Regions from separate parts of the Streptomyces sp. NPDC111520 genome, predicted to be linked through region 1. Evidence: riboswitches for the same ligand, from Rfam matches in the RefSeq annotation. Region 1 holds a riboswitch; each other region holds the start of a gene.
The links. Region 1 has a riboswitch for cyclic di-AMP ahead of ACZ7MY_RS05060 (M23 family metallopeptidase). Riboswitches for the same ligand answer to the same signal wherever they lie in the genome.
Positions count from the first base shown of each region.

Region 2: linked by a shared signal. The riboswitch ahead of ACZ7MY_RS18740 (transglycosylase family protein) and the one ahead of ACZ7MY_RS05060 (M23 family metallopeptidase) in region 1 are both predicted to bind cyclic di-AMP.
Region 3: linked by a shared signal. The riboswitch ahead of ACZ7MY_RS30620 (C40 family peptidase) and the one ahead of ACZ7MY_RS05060 (M23 family metallopeptidase) in region 1 are both predicted to bind cyclic di-AMP.

Region 1 covers NZ_JBVKBW010000002.1:225,840-229,246, reverse strand. Annotated here, with positions in the region: gene ACZ7MY_RS05070 (DUF6227 family protein) at 1-34, shown strand, start outside; gene ACZ7MY_RS05065 (hypothetical protein) at 158-439, shown strand; gene ACZ7MY_RS05060 (M23 family metallopeptidase) at 557-1,681, opposite strand; cyclic di-AMP (ydaO/yuaA leader) riboswitch at 1,867-2,006, opposite strand; gene ACZ7MY_RS05055 (extracellular solute-binding protein) at 2,224-3,407, opposite strand, start outside.
Region 2 covers NZ_JBVKBW010000007.1:251,080-254,486, forward strand. Annotated here, with positions in the region: gene ACZ7MY_RS18735 (SAM-dependent methyltransferase) at 1-424, opposite strand, end outside; gene ACZ7MY_RS18740 (transglycosylase family protein) at 633-1,772, opposite strand; cyclic di-AMP (ydaO/yuaA leader) riboswitch at 1,775-1,966, opposite strand; gene ACZ7MY_RS18745 (aldo/keto reductase) at 2,599-3,407, shown strand, end outside.
Region 3 covers NZ_JBVKBW010000015.1:58,117-61,523, reverse strand. Annotated here, with positions in the region: gene pcrA (DNA helicase PcrA) at 1-1,837, opposite strand, end outside; cyclic di-AMP (ydaO/yuaA leader) riboswitch at 2,099-2,256, shown strand; gene ACZ7MY_RS30620 (C40 family peptidase) at 2,265-3,398, shown strand.

The DNA of each region.
Region 1 (3,407 bases):
CGACTCGGCGGACGTACGGCTGGAGGCGCTCTGACCACGCGTTCACCGCGCGAACGCCCCGTTCTGACCCTGTCCCCGGCCGCGTTCCGGATTGCGGCCGGGGTGCAGCCGGAGGAAATTGGGGCGTAGGCGTGTCGTTGGGAGGCGGGAGGTTCCCATGCCGGTCCTGGCGGAGGTCGAGTTCCCCGGTGTGACGGCCCTGCAGTACGAGGAGGCGAACCACCGCGCGGGGTTCGGGCCCGAGCATCCGCCGTCCGGGCTGCTCTCCCACGCCGCCGTGATCACCAACGAGGGGCTGCGGCTGGTGAACGTCTGGCAGACCGCGCAGGCGCTCGAGGCCTTCATGGAGATCATGATGCCCGCCGCCAAGGAGTCCGGTTTCCCGGAGCCGACCGGACCGCCCCGGATCTCGGAGATCTACAACTTCGTCGTCCCGTAGCGGCGACGGGGAATTCGCCTCGAAAAGGACCGGCGGCCCTGGTTGACGGGGGGAGTCACCAGGACCGCCGGAGTCGGTGCGGTCGTACGCGGCCGGCCGGTCGCGCGACCGGTCGCCTCAGACCGTGAGGCCCTTGCTGCGCAGCCAGCCCATCGGGCCGATCGGGTCGCCGCCGCCGGGGCGCACCTCGAGATGCAGGTGCGGGCCGGTGACGTTGCCCGTGGCACCGACGCGGCCGATGGTGTCACCGGTGCTGACCTTGCCGGAGGTGACGATCATCGAGGAGAGGTGGCAGTACCAGAGCTCGGTGCCGTCGTCGAGGGTCAGGATGATGCGGTAGCCGTACGAACCGGCCCAGCCCGCCTCGGTGATGGTGCCGCTGTGGATGGCCTTGACCGGCGTGCCGGTCGGGGCGGCGAAGTCCTGGCCGGTGTGGGTGTTGGCCCACAGCGAGCTGGACTCGCCGAACCCGGCGGTCAGCGTGTACGAGGAGACCGGCTTGACGAAGCTCTTGGCGAGCTCGGCCAGGCGCTCGGCCTCCAGCTTCTTCGCTGCCTCCGCCGCGGCCTTCTTCTTGGCGGCGGCCTCGGCCCGCACCCGCTCCTGCGCGGCGGACTTGGCGGCCTTGGCCGACGCCTCCTGCTGCGCGGCGGTCCTGGCGGCCTTGTCGGCGGCGTTCCGCTGCTGCTGGGCCTGGTCGAGGATGCGGTTGCGCAGCGCCTCGCCCGCGTCGGGGCTCAGGGCCTCGGCGACGGGCTTGGCCTCGGGGGCGCTGTCGTCCTCGACGAGCGCGCCGATGCCGGGCAGCTGGGACGCGTCGGGCAGGTGCGGGAGGGAGACCGGGAGCGGGTTCTTGCCCTCGGCGGTGGCGACCCCGCCGACGCCGAGCACGGCCACGGCCGCGACGCCGAAGACGGCCGAACCGCGGCCCAGGGAGCGCTGCTTGGCGACGCGGTGGCGGCCGCGCAGGGGGCCGGCCGACTCCTCGGAGGGGTCCCACGGCTCGGCGTCCGGGCCCTCGTAGGGCGCGGCCTCGATGTCGCGGGTGTTCCCGAAGGCGTCGAAGGCCTTGATGTCCTCGTGGCGCGGCTGGGCGGGGGCGGCGGGCTCGTAGGCCTCGTGCGCGGTGGTCTCGTACGTCTCGTGCCGGGCGGGCTCGTGCTGCGCGACGGTGGCGTCGGCGACGGCGCCTGCGTCCTGGGAGCCCGTCGCCTCGGCCGCGGCGAGCCAGCCGGCGGCCATGTTCCACTGCCCGGTGTCCCAGCCGTCGATCGCGTTCTTCGTCGGCGGTGCCTGCTCGGCTGCCGGGGGATTCCAGCCGGCGGCGATGTTCCACTCGGCGGTGTCCCACTCGGAGTACGCGGTCGCGGACCCCTGTTGCTGTCCGGGTATCAGGGCAGGCTCGTTCGACGCCACGCGGGCGCGCTCCTTTCCTTCCTTCTCGCCTACCGGGTTAGCTGACGGGTTCGGAGCAGGAAGGTCTCCTACGAGGACCTCGGAAGGCCCCCGATTCACCCCAGGAAGTGGTTCCCCGGTTCCCGCGGACGGGATTCGGCAAGCGCACGGCGCCGCCCTGACGGCGGCGGGACGACCGCGCTGCGTTATCGAACGTTAATAGAGGCGCCCGCCAATTCCAAGCCACTCAAGCGAGTTCATGACGGGAATCTATGGGGATGGACAGGACGGAACCGGACATTGCGCCGTGACTGCCGTGACCTACGGGAAATGTGAGTGTGCATCAGTCGTTATGCGGAAGGGAGTGCCGCGCTCACGGGCAGTGATGGTCACCCCGGACCCCGGCCGCCGAGCGCGCGCCCCAGACGGCCGTCCAGACGCTCCGCCGTGGCGTCGGTGGAGCGGTGCGCCGCGAGCATTCCGTGCACCTCACGCTGCAGGACCCGGGTGAACGTGACGTAGTGCGCGGTCGCCGGACGGGCCCTGGCGGCCTGCAGCGCGCACCACAGCAGGGTCGTGTACCCGGGGGTCGCGGCGGCGGGTGAGGGGGAGGGCTCGGAGCCGCGGCCCGCGGGGCGGTCGTAGAACCAGGCGCGGGGGTCGTGAGGATCGTCACAGTTGACATCCCCGGCTCCGTATGCTGAGCGCCGCGCGGCGGCGAAACCCGCTCTGAGCAGGGCATGTTGGGCGCTGCGTCCGGTCAGGAAGCGGATCAGGTCCGCTGCGTCGCCGGGGCGGTCGCTGGTGGCCGCGACGCCCAGGCTCTGCCCGCCGAGGGCGGCGACGCCGGGGAGCCGGGCCACGCCGAAGCGGACGCCGGGGGCGAGCGCGGCGTCCAGCCGGTTGTAGGCGTACGGCCAGTTGCGCATCAGCACGCTCTGCCCCTCGGTGAACTGGGCGAGGGTGACCGACTCGTCGGCCTCCAGGGACTCCGGGTTGAGGTTGTTGGCGGCGCCCACCCGGCCGAGCTCGTCCAGGCCCTCGCGCAGCCCGTCCTCGGTGCCGGTGTAGCGGCCGTCGCCGTCGACGAGTTCGACGCCCGCGGTCCAGAAGGTCTCCAGGGTGTTGACCGTCAGGCCCTCGTACGCGCGCAGTTGGGTGGTGTAGGCGGCGTGGCCGAGCGGGCGGACGTCGGCGAGGAGGTCGCCGATCTTGGCGTAGCCGCGCAGGTCGGCGGGGCGGCGGCCGGCCTTGGCGAGGTCGTCGGTGCGGTAGTAGAGCAGTCCGACGTCGGTGTTGAAGGGCACCGCGTACGTGCGGCCCTTCCAGCGGCCGGCGTCCGCGGCCTGGCGCAGGAAGTCCCCGTCGACGAGGGCGGGGTCGAGCGGTCGCAGCAGGCCGCTGTCGGCGAACTCGGGGATCCAGCTGATGTCGAGGTTGACCACGTCGTACGCGGCGGTGCCGGACTGGAAGGCGCCGATCAGCTCGCTGCGCTGCTCGTCGGAGGCGGAGGGGAGCTCGACGAGCCGGGCCGGCCGGTCCGGGTTGGCCCGGTTCCACTCGTCGACCAGGG
Region 2 (3,407 bases), on a different contig from region 1:
CGGGGCTGTCCAGGATGTCGCGGGGCGAGCGCAGGTCGGCGGCGACGATGGCGGCGGCGTCGCTGCCCTCCAGCACCGCGCGGCTGTGGGCGACGGCGACCGGGTCGTGGTCGACGTAGACGACGTGGGCGCCGGGACTGGCGGCCTGGGCGACCTCGTGGACGTTGCCGAAGGTGGGGATGCCGGAGCCGATGTCGAGGAACTGGGTGATGCCCTGGCCGACGGCGAAGCGCACCGCCCTGCGCATGAACGCCCGGTTGGCCTGCATGATCTTCGGCAGCCCGGGGAAGGCCTCGATGGCCCGCCGTCCGGCCTCCCGGTCGACCTCGAAGTTGTGCGAGCCGCCCAGGTAGTAGTCGTAGATCCGGGACACGCTCGGCACGGAAAGATCGATGCCATGGGGGGCCCAGGCGGGACGCTCCATCAACGGCTCCAGCTCGTGGTCGGCGATCGGGACGAGTGGTCGTGGACACGACCACGTGCGTCAGAGGCTACTGACCGACCGTTCGAGAAGAACAAGAAATGGAAATATTCGATCCGTTTTCGGTCACAGACCAAAGGCATGTGCCCTGTTCCCGACAAGAGGGGAACAGGGCACACGCTTACCGCCGGATGACGGTGGATCGGTTCGATCAGACGTTGACGCCGTGGGCGCGCAGGTACGCCAGCGGGTCCATGTCGGAGCCGAAGTCGGGGGTGGTGCGGACCTCGAAGTGCAGGTGCGGACCGGTCACGTTGCCGGTGGCGCCCGACAGGCCCAGCTGCTGGCCGGCGGAGACCGACTGGCCGGCCGAGACCGACAGCGAGGAGAGGTGGGCGTACTGCGAGTACCGGCCGTCGGCGTGCTTGACGACGACCTGGTTGCCGTACGAGCCGCCCCAGCCCGCGGAGACCACGGTGCCGGAGGCGATCGACTTCACCTTGGTGCCGGTCGAGGCGATGAAGTCGACACCGGTGTGGTAGCCCTTGGACCACATGGCACCGGCCTGGTGGTAGGCGGTCCCCAGCGTGACGCGGTCGAGCGGGGTGGTGTAGCCGGAGGCGCTCGCCGCCTTGGCGGCGGCCGGGGCCGCCTTCGCGGCCTTCGGCGCGGCCTTGGTGGCGACCTTCTCGCCCAGCGACAGGACCTGGCCCGGGTAGATCAGGTTCGGGTTGCCGCCGATGACCGACTCGTTGTCCGCGTACAGCTGCTTCCAGCCGCCCTCGACCGACTGGGCGCCGGCGATCTTGGACAGGGTGTCGCCGCCGGCGACCTTGTAGGAGCCGCCCGCGCTCTTCGGCGCGCTGGTGGAGGACTTCGGCGCATCGGCCTTAACGGCGGGAGCGGCCGGCTTGGCGGCGGGCTTCGCGGCGGTGCCGGAGACGCTCTCCGGGGTGGCCGACGGGTCGGCCATCGCCTTGGTCAGACCGGCCTTCGGGCCGCACACGGGCCAGGCCTGCGGGCCCTGGGTCGCCAGGACCTTCTCCGCGACGGCGATTTGCTGCGCCTTGGTCGCGAGGTCGGCGCGCGGCGCGTACTTCGTGCCGCCGAAGCCGGCCCAGGTGCTCTGGGTGAACTGCAGGCCGCCGTAGAAGCCGTTACCGGTGTTGATGGACCAGTTGTTGGTGCTCTCGCAGGCCGCGACCTTGTCCCAGACGCTCACGGGAGCGGCGTGGGCACCGGTGGCGCCGACGATCGGGAGCGCCACGGCCGCACCGGTGGTGCCGGCCAGCGCGCTGATACGGGTGATACGGGTGTTCCGCGGACGACGGTGCTTTCCCTTACCGGGCATGCCGAATTCCTCTCCGACGCCTGCGAGGTAAGCTGTCGGGTTCGGGCTGGAGATGCCCGGCCGCAAAATGGCACACCAAATAAAGGCATGTCGCTGCGACTTCACCCCTAGCCGTCCCGAGACCAACGGGAACGGCAAACTACCTGGGTCCCCCGCTCCTGCCGTGCGGTCTTGTCATCCGGCGTCCGGGCGGCGGCAGGACTAGGCGTTCCGCCCGGAAGAATCTCGCAGGCATTTGTCCTGCGAGATCTGGAAGCTAAACGACGGAATCGTTCCGGAGCAAGGAGCGGAATCACGCCCCCCGGCGGACCGCAAGTCGATCATTCGCATCTGTGACTTTACGTGAGAAGTGTCCGCTCTGCGTAGGCGAAAATTTGGCCGACGGTAATCGGCCGATATCGCCCGGTGAAATTCAGCAGGAAATGTGGACGATGCGTCGCCCGCGGTTTCCGTTGCGTGACCGGTACGTGACACCCATCACGTACCGATTGCCTACGCATGCACTGTGGGCGCATATGTCCGGTTAGGCACCTCAATGCCGGATAAGGCGGGACCTGTTGTGGTTCAACCCGCCCCCGGCCGCGGCGCCCTGACTGCCCGCCCGAACGGGCACCCCCGGTCCAACCGCCGGGGGCGGCCGGCGATTCCCGGATGCGCGGTTCACACGCCGCCGTTGGTGTGGCGTGCGCCACAACCGCCCCCGCGGCGGGGTGAGAAGAGCAGGCGGACGGCGGGCCGCGTCCGGAGAACGGACGTGACAGCGCCGATTCACCGACGGTAGCCTCCCAATCCCGCACATTTTCTTACATCGCCCGGGAGCCCTCGCGTGCCCTACCTCGCCGCCGACGACCGCTACGCCTCGATGGAATACCGCAGGACCGGGCGCAGCGGGGTCCTGCTGCCCGTCGTGTCCCTGGGCCTGTGGCACAACTTCGGCGACACCTCGCCGCTGGAGAACCAGCGCGCGGTGCTGCGCCGCGCCGTCGACCGCGGCGTGGTCCACATCGACCTCGCCAACAACTACGGCCCGCCCGCCGGCTCGGCCGAGGCCAACTTCGGCACGCTCTTCGCCCAGGACTTCCGGCCTTACCGCGACGAGCTCTTCATCGCCACCAAGGCCGGGTACGACATGTGGCCGGGCCCCTACGGCGAATGGGGCAGCCGCAAGTACCTGCTGTCCTCGCTCGACCAGTCCCTGGGTCGCATGGGCCTGGACCACGTGGACGTCTTCTACTCGCACCGCTTCGACCCGGACACGCCCCTGGAGGAGACCATGGGCGCCCTGGACTCCGCGGTCCGCCAGGGCAAGGCCCTCTACGCCGGCATCTCCAACTACCCCGCGGAGGCGCACCGCCGCGCCACCGAGATCCTGCGCGGGCTGGGCACCCCGCTGCTGATCCACCAGGCGGCCTACAGCATCCTCCAGCGCGACCCGGAGGACGGTGTCCTCGACGCCGTCGGCGACACCGGCACCGCCCTCATCGCGTACTCGCCGCTCGCCCAGGGCCAGCTCACCGACCGCTACCTGGACGGTGTGCCGGCGGACTCCCGGATGGCGCTCGGCCACTTCCTCAAGCGCGACGCCCTGACCGAACGGAAGCTCGGCCTCCTGCACGCCCTCAACAAGCTCGCCGG
Region 3 (3,407 bases), on a different contig from region 1:
CCAGGGCGACCCGCTCCAGGAACTCGGCGAGCGTGCCGGGCTCCTCCTCGGTGCGCTCCTGCTCGAACTCCAGGGCCACCGCCGCGAGTTCCTGGAGGTTCTCGACGCGGGTCTCGTCCTGGGGGTCGGTGGAGGCCTGGAGTTCGGCCAGGTAGCCCGTGCGCTCCAGCACGGCCTCCAGGACGGTGGCGGGGCCGGCGCCGGAGTCCACGACGGTGCGCAGCTCCTCCAGCAGCTCGTTGAAGCGCTTGACGGCGTTGACCGAGCGGGCGGCCATGCCGAAGGCCTCGTCCACCCGGCGCAGCGCCGCGGGGAAGGTGATCCGTTCGCGTGAGGCGAGGGCGTCGACCATCGCCTCGGCGCGTTCCCCGATGCCGCGCTTGGGCACGTTCAGGATGCGGCGCAGCGGGACGGTGTCCTCGGGGTTGGCGAGCACGCGCAGGTAGGCCAGGACGTCCCGGACCTCCTTGCGCTCGTAGAAGCGGACCCCGCCGACGACCTTGTAGGGCAGGCCGACGCGGATGAAGACCTCTTCGAAGACACGGGACTGCGCGTTGGTCCGGTAGAAGACCGCGACCTCGCCGGGGCGGGCGTCGCCGGCGTCGGTGAGCCGGTCGATCTCGTCGGCGATGAACTGCGCCTCGTCGTGCTCCTGGTCGGCGACGTAGCCGGTGATGACCGGGCCCTGCCCGGCCTCCGTCCACAGGTTCTTCGGACGGCGGGAGGCGTTGCGCTCGATGACGGCGTTGGCGGCGGTCAGGATGTTCTGGGTGGAGCGGTAGTTCTGCTCCAGCAGGATGGTGCGGGCCTGCGGGTAGTCCTCCTCGAACTGGAGGATGTTGCGGATCGTGGCGCCGCGGAAGGCGTAGATGCTCTGGTCGGCGTCGCCGACCACGCACAGCTCGGCCGGCCCTTCGCCGTCCTCCTGCGCGTCTCCGCCCGCCGTGCCCACCAGTTCGCGCACCAGGGTGTACTGGGCGTGGTTGGTGTCCTGGTACTCGTCGACCAGCACGTGCCGGAAGCGGCGCCGGTAGTGCTCGGCGACGTCCGGGAAGGCCTGGAGCAGGTTGACCGTGGTCATGATGATGTCGTCGAAGTCGAGCGCGTTGGCCTCGCGCAGCCGCGACTGGTACATCGCGTATGCCTCGGCGAGCTTCTTCTCGAAGGGGTTCTCGGCCTGGTCGGCGAAGGTCTCCTCGTCGATGAGCTCATTCTTGAGGTTGGAGACCTTGGCGCTGAAGGACTTCGGCGGGAACTGCTTGGGGTCCAGGTCCAGGTCCCGGCAGACCAGGGCCATCAGGCGCTTGGAGTCGGCCGCGTCGTAGATCGAGAAGCTGGAGGTGAAGCCGAGCCTCTTGGACTCCCGGCGCAGGATGCGGACGCACGCGCTGTGGAAGGTGGAGACCCACATCACGTTGGCGCGCGGGCCGACCAGCTGCTCGACGCGCTCCTTCATCTCGCCGGCGGCCTTGTTGGTGAAGGTGATCGCCAGGATCTGGCCGGGGTGGACCTTGCGGGCGCCCAGCAGGTACGCGATGCGGTGGGTGAGCACCCGGGTCTTGCCGGAGCCGGCGCCCGCGACGATGAGCAGCGGGGAGCCGGTGTGCTCGACGGCGGCGCGCTGCTGCTCGTTGAGCCCGTCGAGCAGCGCGGCCGGGTCGACGACGGGGCGGTGGGCGCCGTCCCGGTAGTACGCGTCCCGGTCGACGGGCGCGTCGAAGCGCCCCTCGAAGAGGTCGTCGGGGACCGTGCCGGGCTCCTCCTCGGGAGGCGGCGGGGGCTCCTCCTCCCTTGGTTCGAGGCCGGCCAGGAAGCTGTCGTCAAAGAGGCTGCTCATCGCCTCCCGAGTCTAGGCCGTGGGACGGACAGCGTTGCGCCGCTTGCCCGAGCCCGCGCCCTCCGGGGGCGTCCGGAAGTCGCCCGGTGCCCGTCCCCGGCGAACGCGTGACGACCGGACGCCCCCTTTCGCGGCCCCGAATGACGAAGGTCACGAAATGATTGCGGACAATTCGAACACCAGGGTTCCCACGGACCCCTGCAGTTGACTACCGTGCCGGATCAGGCGGTCCGCTCCACGCGGCGGCGACCGTGCCGTCACGGGCCGCCTCCGCTGAGTCCGGCGACCGCCGGAGCCGGGGACCCACGACCTTGGGGTGAATCGGTCCGTACGAGCGCAGCGCGCCCGTCCGCACCGTAGGGCGGCCTTCCGAAGCCCGAACCCGACAGCTAACCCGGTAGGCGGTCCACGGAAGGAGCCGCCTGACTTGGCGACGCACCGCAAGCCGCGCCCGCGCGCGCTGACCGTCCCCGGCCCCCGGGCCGCGGTGGGACTCACGACCGCCGCACTGGCGACCGTCACCCTCTTCGGCGAGAGCGCGAGCGCGGCGCCCGCCTCACCCGACAAGCCCTCCATCACCGAGGTCAAGGCCCAGGTCGACAAGCTCTACCACCAGGCCGAGGCCGCCACCGAGCGCTACAACGGCGCCAAGGAGCAGACCGAGCGGCAGCGCACGCGCGCCGACGCGCTGCTGGACCAGGTGGCCCGCAGGACCGAGACGCTCAACGCCGCCCGCCGCACCATCGGCGAGTACGCCGCGGCGCAGTACCGCGGCGGCGGCCTGGACGGGACGACGACCTTCCTCCTCACCTCCGACCCGCAGCAGTTCCTGGACCAGGCGCACCTGATGGACCGCCTGTCCGACCGCCAGGAGCACGCGCTGGAGACCTTCCGCTCCGAGCAGGCCGAGACGACGGCCAAGCGCTCCGAGGCCGTCGAGAGCCTGCAGAAGCTGACCGAGGCCCAGCAGCGGCTGAACGCGGAGAAGACCTCGGTCAAGCAGAAGCTCGCCGCGGCGCAGAAGTTGCTCAACAGCCTCACCGCGCAGGAGAAGGCACGGCTGGCGGCGCTGGAGAAGAAGCGCCGGGAGGAGGCGGCCGCGAAGGCCGCGGAGATCGCCGCCAAGGAGAAGGCCGCGCAGGAGGCGGCCGCCAAGGAGTCGGGCTCGTCCACGGGCTCCACCGGCTCCACCGCCCCGTCCGGCACCTACGCCGCCAAGGCGGCCAAGGCGATCGAGTTCGCGCGGGCCCAGCTGGGCAAGCCGTACGTGTACGGCGCCACCGGCCCGAACTCCTACGACTGCTCGGGCCTGACCCAGGCCGCCTGGGGCGCCGCGGGCGTCTCGATCCCCCGCGTGACCTACGACCAGGTCGACTTCGGGATCCGGGTGAGCGCGGACCAGCTGCAACCCGGCGACCTGGTCTTCTTCTACTCCGACATCACGCACGTCGGCCTGTACATCGGCGGCGGCAACATGATCCACGCCCCCCACACCGGGAGCGTGGTGAAGATCGCCCCGATCACGGAGATGCCGATCTACGGCTACGCCCGGATGGCCTGAGCCCGAGCC